2 linked regions of the Ruficoccus amylovorans genome follow. The main gene of each other region encodes a partner of the protein of the gene in region 2 in a complex. Links are inferred from orthologs where the notes say so. Each region holds a gene or a part of one and is shown on either strand. Other genes may lie near its edges.

The links.
Region 1: the proteins of tsaD (region 2) and tsaE are in contact, whole or in part, in a crystal structure (PDB 6N9A), measured with the Thermotoga maritima proteins. The link is inferred for Ruficoccus amylovorans from one-to-one orthologs. Residues at the interface, in WP_004082750.1 of Thermotoga maritima: Cys10, Asp11, Arg49, His50, Leu82, Gly84, Gly135, Gly136, Glu154, Thr155, Leu156, Asp157, Asp158, Ser159, Glu162, Asp165, Lys166, Arg169, Leu170, Tyr175, Lys213, Thr214, Leu217, Tyr218, Gln221, Arg222, Asn324; in WP_004082108.1 of Thermotoga maritima: Leu37, Gly38, Lys46, Lys57, Val59, Lys60, Ser61, Thr63, Phe64, Thr65, Leu66, Met67, Val69, Pro71, Tyr82, Arg83, Leu84, Asp86, Asp88, Phe89, Asp93, Ile128, Asp130, Glu131, Arg134.

Annotation. Positions count from the first base shown.
Region 1 is NZ_JACHVB010000034.1:148,424-153,952, forward strand. What follows is about bases 1,532-4,531. They hold tsaE (tRNA (adenosine(37)-N6)-threonylcarbamoyltransferase complex ATPase subunit type 1 TsaE), read right to left. Parts: upstream 3,260-4,531; coding sequence 2,804-3,259; downstream 1,532-2,803. Other genes in these bases: H5P28_RS11180 (hypothetical protein), read left to right, coding at 1,532-2,569; H5P28_RS11190 (thiamine-phosphate kinase), read right to left, coding at 3,256-4,233; H5P28_RS11195 (CPBP family intramembrane glutamic endopeptidase), read right to left, coding at 4,230-4,531. In the rest of the region: H5P28_RS11170 (quinone-dependent dihydroorotate dehydrogenase), read left to right, coding at 1-184; more of H5P28_RS11180, read left to right, coding at 716-1,531; more of H5P28_RS11195, read right to left, coding at 4,532-5,081; H5P28_RS11200 (dihydroorotase), read right to left, coding at 5,246-5,529. UniProt on the Escherichia coli protein: Required for the formation of a threonylcarbamoyl group on adenosine at position 37 (t(6)A37) in tRNAs that read codons beginning with adenine.
Region 2 is NZ_JACHVB010000025.1:65,764-71,283, forward strand. Bases 1,185-4,175 are described here. They hold tsaD (tRNA (adenosine(37)-N6)-threonylcarbamoyltransferase complex transferase subunit TsaD), read right to left. Parts: upstream 3,196-4,175; coding sequence 2,173-3,195; downstream 1,185-2,172. Other genes in these bases: H5P28_RS09815 (NADPH-dependent assimilatory sulfite reductase hemoprotein subunit), read right to left, coding at 1,185-1,200; cdd (cytidine deaminase), read left to right, coding at 1,323-2,111; H5P28_RS09830 (S41 family peptidase), read right to left, coding at 3,436-4,175. In the rest of the region: more of H5P28_RS09815, read right to left, coding at 1-1,184; more of H5P28_RS09830, read right to left, coding at 4,176-4,728; H5P28_RS09835 (SAM-dependent methyltransferase), read left to right, coding at 4,783-5,520.

The DNA.
Region 1 (5,529 bases), on a different replicon or contig from region 2:
CTCCACCGGGGGCAAGCTGCCCATCGTGGGCGTGGGCGGGATCATGGACGCCAAGAGCGCCGGGCAGATGTTCGACGCCGGGGCCAGTCTGGTCCAGCTTTACACCGGGATGGTCTATCGCGGGCCGTTTTTCCCGCGGGACATCGTACGCTCGCTCCAGTGGCATAATGCCGAGTGGGTCTAACCGACGGCCAGTTTAACTGATTTTAACCGAAGACCGGAAAAGGCGTGAAGACTGCGATGGCAGCCCCTTTACGTCTTTTCTGGTTTTTTAGTTTTCCGGGGCGAAATCATTTTCATTTGGGCACAAAAAAGCCCGCGATTGCGGGCTTTAAAAAATGGTGCTCAGGATGGGACTCGAACCCATACACCTTGCGGCACCGCCCCCTCAAGACGGCGTGTCTACCAATTCCACCACCTGAGCAATATTGGAGTGAAATGAAGGGGAAAGAGAAAACGCCTCTCGCGCCCACGTGCAACAAAAAACTTCACCCCGGTGTTTAATTTCACGGTGAGATGATTTCGGGACTGGTACGGAAAACGCTCCAGAAGGCCTGAAATTGCCTTATGCGAGGTTATTATCTTCCCTAGAAAGCTTATTGCCATTGGGGCATTTTTCCTCCTAGTCTCCCGTTTTCGCTTGGTAATCCCAATTTTTAGCCTGAACAGGTAACGCTACAAACCTCCTCCCTTTTTCACTCTCTGCTGCGGTAACATGGCTGGCACATCACAATCCGGTAAGGATGCGGGCGACCCTCCCGCTGTCGATTTAAGCGCACTGCAGGACCTTAGTTTTGGTCCTGACTGGACGAGCGGTAAGCCCATTACCACGCATACGCGCGATTCGCGTGAGCGTGGCAAGCGCGGCGACCGTGGCTCCGGCCCGCGCAGTGGCCCGCCCGCCCGCCGGGATCGCCGCCCTTCGCGCCCGCCACGCGAGAAGGATGCCCAGGAGGGCAGAGAGTCACGTGGTGGCCCCCGCCGACGTGACCGGCGCGAGGAAGCTCCGCAGGAGGAGTACCAGCCCGTGGTCGAGGTACTCTTTTATCCGGAGGATATTCCGTTCAAGGCCCTGTGCCACGCGATCAAGACCTCCTGCCGCACCTATGAGCTTTTCGAACTGGCGCGCCTGATCCTGAGCAAGCCCGACCGCTTCGTTATCGTGATGAAGCCGCTGGACGGAGTGCCGGGACTGGAGCGTTTTGTGGTGTCGGTCCCCGACGGCTTGCCCTTTGAGAGCGAAGAGGCGGCCCTGGCCCACGTCATCAAGCATCACCTTGACCGTTTCTTTACCACCGAGGAGGTGGAGATCGACCCTCCCAAGGGCTCCTTCCTCATGGTCAACCGTTGCGGCGTGACCGGCGAACTGCTCGGACCACCCAACTACCACCGCTACCAGGCGCTCGTGGCCGAGCACCACGCCCGTCGCGTGCCTAACATGGCCTTCGAGCGCTTCCAGCAGAAAATCGAGGCGGTGAAGGACCAGGAAGTGATCGACGCGTGGCTGAAGAAGATGTCGCACGTGGTCCGCTACAAGGTGGTCTCTCCCCGCGAGGGCGAGCCCGAGTACCTGGACGGAGCCGAAGCGGCCAAGCACTTCCTGTTGGCCAAGCGGCGCAGCGAGGTTATCCGCGAGTCCGAGCAGGTGCGCCTCTCGGGCAAGAGCGTGGATCTGCTTCCGGACGGACCGATTGCGCGTTCGATCAAGGCGGTGCTCGATCGCCAACTGCGTTTCCCGCTCGACACGGCGAACAACCTGCGCGGTCGCCTGCGCCGGATGAACTTCACCATCTACAAGCGCGGTTCCAAGGGCGTTTCCTACGTCTGCGCGGTCAAGCGCTCCTTCCGCGACAGTAACACGCGCTTCTCCGAGTCCTTGCAGGAACTGATCGATTTCATTGAGAACCACCAGAACATCAACGTTTCCACCCTGCCGGAAACTTTTCTGGGGATTACGTTGGAAAAGGGCGGCGAGCAGCCGCTGCCGCCGGAAAAGGCTCCAGCCATCGACAAGGTATCGGAGGAGGAAGCTGCCCGGATCGTCGAGGCCCACGAGAAAAACCGACTGGCCGAGCAGGAGGAATCCGGTGAGGCTGAGCAGGAGGAATCCGGTGAGGCTGAGCAGGAATCTGGCGACACCGCAGACAAAGCGTCAGAACCCGCCCCTGTCGTGCGGAAGCAAAGTCTCAGCGCCGAGGAAAAGCAGGTGCACCAGCTTTTTGCGGATTTGCGCTGGCTGGTGAGCGAGGGGTATGTGACCGAGTTTGGTGATGGAAAGCTTTTCGCCAATCCGCCGGTGGCCGTGGCTCCCAAGCCGTCTGCCTCGGAGGCTGCCGAGGCCGTCACTGCCGCAGCAGAAGATAGCGGTTCGCCCAAAGAGGGGTCCTCGACGTCCGAGAATCCTGACGCTTCAAAGACGGAGGAAGCTGCGCAGGCTGCCTCATCTGAGCCGGAAGCCGCCTCGGATGCCGGGCCTGCGGCTGAGGAAGTTCCTGCTGTGGCGGAAGCTACCGCCGAGGCTGCCCCTGAGGTGGTGGAACCGGAAGCATCGGAAAAGCCGAAGGAGTAACATCGCTTTCAAACGGTCTTGATAAAGCCAGGGCTCGAACAGGCAGGCCGGAAAGTGCGGCAAGTCTGTCCGGAGGCGTGGCCTTCCGCACTCCCTGTCCTTCCGGTTAAAAAAGTAATCGAATTTGACGGTTCCCGTTCTTGCGAAGAAACGAAGTTTCGTCTCAAAAGTTTTTGGGGAAGAGCGCGAGAGGGTGTTCTTTTTCAAAAACACCCTCTCGCATAATCCTCAAAGCTACCTGGAATCGCTTTCGAGTCGGATCAGGCGCTCGTTTTCGCCTTCGAAACTGAAGTGTAGCCGCCAGGCCCGGCGCAGCCATTCGGGTGAAAAGCGTTCCGGCCACTCGACGGCGAGCAGCCAGGGGGATTCCAGCAAGTCCTCCAGCATGAGGCCTTCGGCTTCGTCGGCCTGCTCCAGCCGGTAGGCGTCGAGGTGGACGAGCTGTCGCCGGCCCCGATAGAGGTTGTAAATGTTGTAGGTCGGGCTGGTGACGGGGCGGGTGATGCCTAGTCCGGTCGCCAGGCCGCTGATAAAGGTGGTTTTGCCGGTGCCGAGGTTGCCGTGCAGGGCGAGAACGGTGTCATCGGGCAGGCAATCGGCCAGTTCCTGACCAAGCTGGCGGGTCGCGTCGCTGCCGGAGGTGAGCACCCCCATGCGCAGCCGGTGGAGAAATGCCGCTTGCCCGCTCATTGTCCGCTCAAGTGCTGATAACCACCGCGGGGGAAGAGGATATTTCCGTTGGCGGCGTCGGTGAGATGGCCGTCGGTTTCGGGGCTGGCGTCGGCGAACTTGCCGATCAGGGTTAGAGGCAGGTCAAAATCGCGGCTCCAGGCTTCAAGGAGGGGGGAAAGGTCGGCCTGGCCGTCGAGGATGACGAGCAGTTCGTAGTCCTCGCCGTCGCAGCAGGCGTGGTAAAGCGGGCTTTGCCCGGAGCGTTCGGCCATGCGACCGGCGGCTTCGTCGAGCGGGACCGATGCGGTGTCGAGACGGGCGCAGGCCTGAGGCGGAAGCATAGCCGGGAGATCCTTGGCCAGGCCGTCCGTCAGGTCCATCATGGCCTTGACTTCGGGGCGGGCGGCCAGCCATTGGCCCTCGGTCAGGCGGGGGATGAAGGCGGCGTGCTTACCCAGCAGGCTACCGCCGAGATGCCCTGTGACCGCGACCCGGTCGCCGGGCTGCCCGCCGAGGCGCTGCACCGGGCGGGAAGCCTCGCCGTAGAGGGTGAGCGTGGCCGCGAAGGTGCGTCCTTCGGCTGAGCAGATATCGCCGCCCACGATGTGCGTTTTATAGGTCAGACTGGAGACTTTCAGGCCCTCGAAAAAGCGCTCCAGCCAGGTCATGGAGAGGTTGGCGGAGAGCATGAGGCCGAGCACGGCGGCGTGCGGACGCCCGCCCATGGCGGCAATGTCGGAGAGGTTGCGCTTGAGCAGCTTGGCGGCGACCTGCTCGGGCGGGAGGGAGTCGTCGAAGTGTTTGCCATAGACCACCGGGTCGATGGTCAGCAGTGGAGAGCCCTGCACGGCGGGAAGCACGGCGCAATCGTCGCCTATGCCCGCCGGCGGCGGGGGAGTGGCCCGCCCGAGCCAGTTGTGGATGCAACTGATGAGGGTGGTTTCGTTCAGGCTGCCGACACTTTGGGCCAGACTATGAGAGAAAGGAGTCATGCCGGAGAGGTTTGTACGATTTGGGGAGCGATCGAGATGAGCAGAAGCGTGTTCAGGTTAAAACAGGCGTGGAAGCAAATGGGGACCAGGATAGAGCCGGTGCGTTCGTAGGCGCGGCCCAGCAGCATGGCCAGTAGAAACAACGGCACAAACTGGAGCAGGTTAAGATGCATCAAGGCAAAGAAGAACGAGCTGCCTGTCAATGCCAGCAACGGGTGAAGCCGGCCTTTGAGGAAGCGGTACAGCGCCCCGCGGAAGACCAGTTCCTCGACCACGGGGGCAACGATCCCGGCCATGAGCACGACCAGCGCCCATTCTTCCCAGCCTTTGAGCGCGGTCAACTGCTCGACCAGCGGCTGGTGGGGCGTCTCGATGCCCCAGCCCTGTTTGCGCAGCCAGCCGAGCAGGGATTGCCATCCCAGGCTGGTGAACGTCATCAGCGGCAGTGCAGCCAGGAAAAAGAACGCTCCAGCCTTCAACCCGGCCAGCGGGGAGAGCTTGGCGGGGTTGAGCGAAAGCCCCTGGGCGGCATAGGTGCGCAGGACGAAGGCGTAGAGGACCAGCACGCCGAGTTGCGCACCCATGAACTGGGCCACGGTGCGATAGGGCCAGTGGGCGGCGTCGGGGGAGACAGCTTCGATGATCAGTTGAGCTACACTCTGGCCGACCATCTGAAGCGCGAACATGCCGACGAAAAACGCTGCAAAATCGAACAGACGGGCCTTCCACGGCTCTAGCGCGAAGTCCTTATAGCGGCGCTGCTGCTGGATATCCTGCACCAGACACACGCATCCGGCCAGCAGCAGGAGCAGGGTGTAGGTGCTGGCTATGAGCTCGGGCGTCAGCATGTCTGGAAAGCGTAAGTCTGGGTAATCCCGTCAAGCAATGGCAATACTAACCGGAGGACGCGCTAAATGGCAAAGCCGGGCTGTGTAAAAACAACCGCTGTGTTCGCCGCATTCGCTCCGTGTGGCTTTCGTTTGCCGGGGAATGAATTGATAACCAATTCCCGTTACCGGCCCAGGACGTTGCGACCGTTGACGAAGGTGGCCGTGACCTTTCCGCGCAGGGTCTGACCCAGCCAGGGCGAGTTGTGCGAAAGGCTTTGCAGGGCTTCCGGGGTGACGGTCCACTCCGCTCCCGGGTCAAACACCGTGATGTCCGCATCGGCCCCTTCCGAGAGGGTGCCCTTGGGCAGGCCGATGACGGCGGCGGGCTTGTGCGTGAGGCAGGCGATGAGCGTGGAAAGATCGCAGCGGCCGGTTTCAACCAGCGTTTGCAGGCAGATGGAGAGGG
Region 2 (5,520 bases):
TTCCGGGCTGATCTTGCCGATGATGAGGTTCTGGTTCGCGGTCAGGCGGAAGTCCCCGTTATGGACCTGGGCGATCTCGCGCAGGGCGGTCTTCATCTTGATCTCGCGGTCGTCGCGAACGCGGCCGTTCTGGACGAAGAGGGTGAGGTTAAAGTTGCCGTTGGTGCCCTCGACCCAGCCATAGCGGTCGCCGGTGGACTCGAAGACGTAGGGACGCGCTTCGCCGAGCTTGATGCCGCTGCGGGCCTCGACTTCGCCCCGGAACCAGTCCAGCCCGCGGTCGTCAATGGTGTACTTGAGACGGGCGTGCTTGCGGTCGGAGCGATCGCCGAAATCGCGCTGTGTGGTCACGATAGCCTCGGCCACCGGGATGACGTCCTCGGGCTTGACGAAGCCGAGCACATCGCCCAGACGCGGGTAGGTGGCGTGGTTATTATGGGTCATGCCCATGCCGCCGCCGACGGTGAAGTTAAACCCGGCCAGCTTGCCCTCCTCGACAATGGCGATGAGCCCGAGGTCATGCGCGAAGACGTCCACGTCGTTGCTCGGCGGGATGGCCAGCACGATCTTGAACTTACGCGGCAGGTAGGTCTTGCCGTAAATGGGCTCCTCATCCGGCTCGCTGGAGACGGCCTTCTCGCCGTCGAGCCAAATCTCGTGGTAGGCGCTGGTCTTCGGGGTGAGGTGGTCGCTGAGCTGCTGGGCGATCTTGAGTGCCTCGGCGTGAATCTCCGACTGCTCGGGATTCGGGTTGCACATGACGTTGCGGTTCACGTCACCGCATGCGGCGATGGTGTCGAGCACGACCTTGTTGATCTCCTGGATGGAGCGCTTGAGGTTGCTCTTGATGATGCCGTGGAACTGGAAAGCCTGGCGGGTGGTGAGCTTGAGCGTGTGGTTGGCGTAGTCGTCGCTGAGCTTGTCCATGGCCAGCCATTGCTCGGGCGAGCAGACGCCACCGGGCACGCGCACGCGAACCATGAAGGAGTAGGCGCGCTCCAGCTTTTTGTTACGGCGCTCGCTACGCACGTCGCGGTCATCCTGCATGTAGATGCCGTGGAATTTCGTCAGCTGTGTGTCAGCTTCGGAAATCGCCCCGGTGGACAGGTCGGCAAGCCCTTCGAGGATGGTGCCGCGCAGGAAATTGCTGGCATCCTTCAAGTCCTCGTTCTTGGAAAGTTTTTTGGCGGTGGCGCTCATCTCAGTGCTTTTATTGGTTTATTGGGTAACTTACTTAACTTTATTTTCAATGCTTGGCAAGCGGATTTATCGCTTTTCGCGGGGCGGACGATCCGTTATCGGATAAACAAGGCGAAGGAAGCATGCCAGAACAGGAAAGATACCTTCAGGATTTTCAACGGTTGGAGCAAGCGAAAGCGTTCGCCTGCGTCCCGGTTTCAGGGTATCAGGTCGGGGCGCTCCTTGTCACCGAGGAGGGGCGGCTTTTCCCGGGCGCGAACCTGGAATTCCCCGGCTTGCCGCCAAACTACTGCGTCCACGCCGAACAGGCCGCTGCCGCCGCCGCGCTGCTGGCCGGCTGTCGCGAGTGGCGCCAGTTGCTCGTGAGCGCTGCTCCCTGCGGGCATTGCCGCCAGTTTCTGCGGGAGTTCGACCCCGGCTCGCTGCGTGTCCGTGTGGTCGAGAGCCCAACCATCGCCAGCGTGTCCACCTTGGGCAAACTCCTTCCTCAAGCCTTTGGGGCCGAGGCGTTTTTGCCCGATGCCAAAGGAGCCGACGACCAACTGCCCACCCCGGCCCCTGTGCCCGGCACGCCCGCAAGCGGTTCGCCTATAATCTCCAACTTGGAAAGCGCCGCCCGACAGGCTCTTGCCCGTAGCCACGCCCCCTACTCCGGCAACCGCGCCGTGGCCGTGCTGGCCGGGGGCGGAGTCTTGATTGCCGGGGCCAGTTTCGAAAACGCCGCTTACAACCCCGGCCTCGGCCCCATGCAGGCCGCGCTCTCGCAGTGGCGGCTGGCGGGACACGACTTCGCCGCCATCGAGCGTGTCTGGCTCGTCCAGAGCGACCCGTCGCGCGTCAGTTGGGAAGCCCAGTCGCGGGAAATCCTCGCCAGTGTGAGCGCCTCTCCATTGACGGCGAGCGTCCGTTGAGCCTGCATTTTAGTCCAAATCCACCGTAACAAGAGGCGGAGTCGGGGCGCCGCAAGCCGTCTTATTCCTCGCCCGTCAAGGTGAGCGCGGGGTGGAAGCTCAGGCGTTCGGCGGGCAGGCAACCAGCGGGATCGACCCAGGCGGCAAAGGCGATCATCGCGGCGTTGTCGCCGGTGTGGCGCTTGAGCGCGGGCAGCAGTGGCAGGCGTTCCTTTTCGGCCAGCGTCTCCATCGACTCGCGCAGGAGGGTGTTGTTGGCGACACCTCCGGAGAGCCCGAGACTGGCATATTTGCCCGCCCGCAACACGTGGCGCGTCTTGCGGATCAGTTGGTGGACTACGGCTTGCTGATAGGAGGCGCACAGGTCGTTAAAATCGAGCGCCAGTTGCGCGTCGTCCATTTTCTCCAGGCGGTAGCGCAGGGAAGTCTTCAGCCCCGAGAAGCTGAACCGCCAGTCGCGCGCCTCGGGAATCCCGGCGGGGAAATCAAAACGCTCCGGGTTCCCCCCGGTGGCGGCCTTCTCCATCAGCGGGCCGCCCGGGTAGTCCATCCCGAGGAGCTTCGCACCCTTGTCGAGGGCCTCGCCCGCGGCGTCATCCACCGTCTGCGCGAGGATGGTTATCTCCAGCGATTCGCTGATGCGAAAAAGCAGCGTATTGCCCCCCGAAGCCAGCAGCCCCAGGTGCGGCAGGCAGGCCGCCAGGCGTTGGCGGAAGCCCGTCGGGTCTTCGCTGTGCAACGGAATAAACGGGGAAAACGCGTGCCCGCGCAGGTGGTTGACACCGACCAGCGGGAGGGATTTGGCCAAGGCGAGTGACTTGGCCAACGACAGGCCGATGGCGAGGCAACCGGCCAGGCCAGGCCCGCAGGTGACAGCGATCCGCTCCACCTGCTCAAAGCCTTCCGCCCGCGACGCCTCACCCAGCAGCCAGCCAAAATTACCCAAATGTTCGCGGCTGGCCAGGTCGGGCACGACCCCGCCGTAGCGCTGGTGCAGGCTCACCTGGCTGTGCACCCATTCACCACACAGCCCCGCCGCCGGATCAAACAGCGCCAGCGCCGACTCGTCACACGAACTTTCCACTCCCAGCCACATATTCAGATCCGGGATTTAAGCGGCAAAACCCCGCCCCTTGAAAGGAAAAAGCGCCACGACCGGCGGACGAGTTTCTTTCGCGGAATAATGCGGGGTCCGGCTGGACCAGCTATCAGGGGCAGGAGCCTTTTTGGCTCCGCAGGGGCAGCGCCCCTCAATGTCCAGTGCGGTCACGCACTTGGGGGCGCAGAGCCCCCAAATTATGCAGCAAACTTCGGTAACGGGACACTAGCTGGCGTCAGCGGCGGCACGGTAAGCGAGCAGGCCGCGCAGTACTTCGCGGGCGCGTTCGATGGCCTGATCCGTCACCGGCGCAAAACCAAAGCGCGCCTCGAAGGCTTGCGGGTCCATCAAGCGCAGGTGCGAATACTGGAGCCGCTGTCCGAGGGCGGCGCGGGTCGAGACCGGAACCGCGATGTCGGGGATGACGCCCTCCTTATGGATCGTACGCCCGCTGGGCAGGTAGTACATGGCCGAGGTCAGGCGCAACCCGTCGCCGTTGGCGAACTCGTATACCCGCTGGACCGAGCCTTTGCCGAAGGATGTTTCCCCGATGATGACGGCCTTGCCCAAATCCTGCAGGGCACCGGCCACGATCTCCGAAGCGCTGGCGCTGGAAGCGTCAATCAGGATCGCCACCGGGTAATGCGCCTGGCGGGCCGTGCCCGTGGTGCGCTCCTCGTTGATGACGGTGCCATCCCGTCCGCGCGTAGTCACGATGAGGGTATCGTCGGGTAGAAATTCGCCCGCCACAGCGACGGCTTCCGTGAGCAGCCCGCCGGGGTTTCCACGCAGGTCGATGATGAGCGCCTGCATCCCCTGAAATTCCAACTGGCTGAGCGCGACCCGGAACTCGCTCCCGGTGTTGCGGCCAAAGCCCGAGATCCTCATAAAGCCGATACCGTCCGGACCGACCCCGACCTCCCGCACCGAGGGAAAATCAATCGCCTCCCGCCGAAAACTGAAATCCAGCTCGCGCCCCTCCGAAGGCCGGTAAACACTCAGCGCCACCGTCTCGCCCACCGGGCCGCGCAGGCGTTCGACCATTTCCGTCACACTCCAGCCCGCAGCATCCAGATCGCCCACGCGCACAATCTCGTCGCCGACCCGCAGCCCGGCGGCCAGCGCGGGACTTTTCTCAAACAGCCCGGCAATGGTCACCCGCGAGTCGATCCGCTCGACTTCGGCCCCGATCCCGGCGTAGTGCTGGTCGGTATGCACGGTAAAGTCCACGTAGTCGTCATGGTCCATGTAGCCGGAGTACTCGTCCAACCCGTGAATCATCTGCTTGAGCGCGGAGGTACTGAGGTCGTCGTAGCCGACCTTGTCCGTCTCCACATAGCTGTCGTTGGTCAGGAGCATGACCTGCCCGACGTGAAAAATATTGCGCCAGAAATCCAGGCTGAAAAGATCGCGCTGATGCGGTTGAAGCCAGACCAGCGACATAAAGATCAGCAACAACACCCCGGTTCCGAAAAAAACCAGCAGGTAAATCAGCCATTGTCGCGCGTACTTGATCATCACTTGTCCGTCCCGCGCACACTAGCCGCCTGCGTCCCGCCAGCCAGATAAAAAATGCCCGCACCGATTTTTGAAGCCCTCCGCCAAGCCGCCGATCCCGCCGGACACCTTTCCTATGCCGGGTTCACCCGGCTGGCACTTTACCACCCCGAACACGGCTACTACCACCGCCAACGCGAGCGCGTGGGCCGCAACGAGCAGAGCGACTTTTACACCGCCGCGAGCCTCGGCGGAGTCTTCGCCGACCTGCTGCTGGAGGCCATCGGCCAGCTCGCCCCCGCACCGCTGGAGAGTTTTTCTCTCGTCGAGTTGGGGGTCGAGGCAGGCCGGGGCACATTGGCCGGGCAGGCCGGGCGTTTCGCCTTCACCCACGAAATCGGCAGCGGCCAGAGCATGGATCTGCCTGAGCGCGCCATCGTCTTCGCCAACGAGTTGTTGGACGCCCAACCCTTTCACCGCTTTGGCTTCATCGAAGGCCAGTGGCGCGAGTACGGCGTCCTCGTCGGCCCCGACGGCCTGAGCGAAGTTCTCCTCCCCCGCCCCAGCGCCGAAGCTGAAGAATTTCTGGCCACGTTGCCCCCCTCCGGCGAGGGCTACCGGCTGGACATCTCGCTGGAGGCGGAAACGTTGCTGGCCCGGATCGCCCGGCAGGTCCGCAGCGGGTTGCTGGTGTTTTTCGACTACGGGCGCAGTTGGCCCGGCCTGCTGGAGGAGACCCCCGCCGGAAGCGCGCGCGCCTACCACCGCCACGAGGCAAGCACGGATCTGCTGGCCCGGCCCGGCGAACAGGAC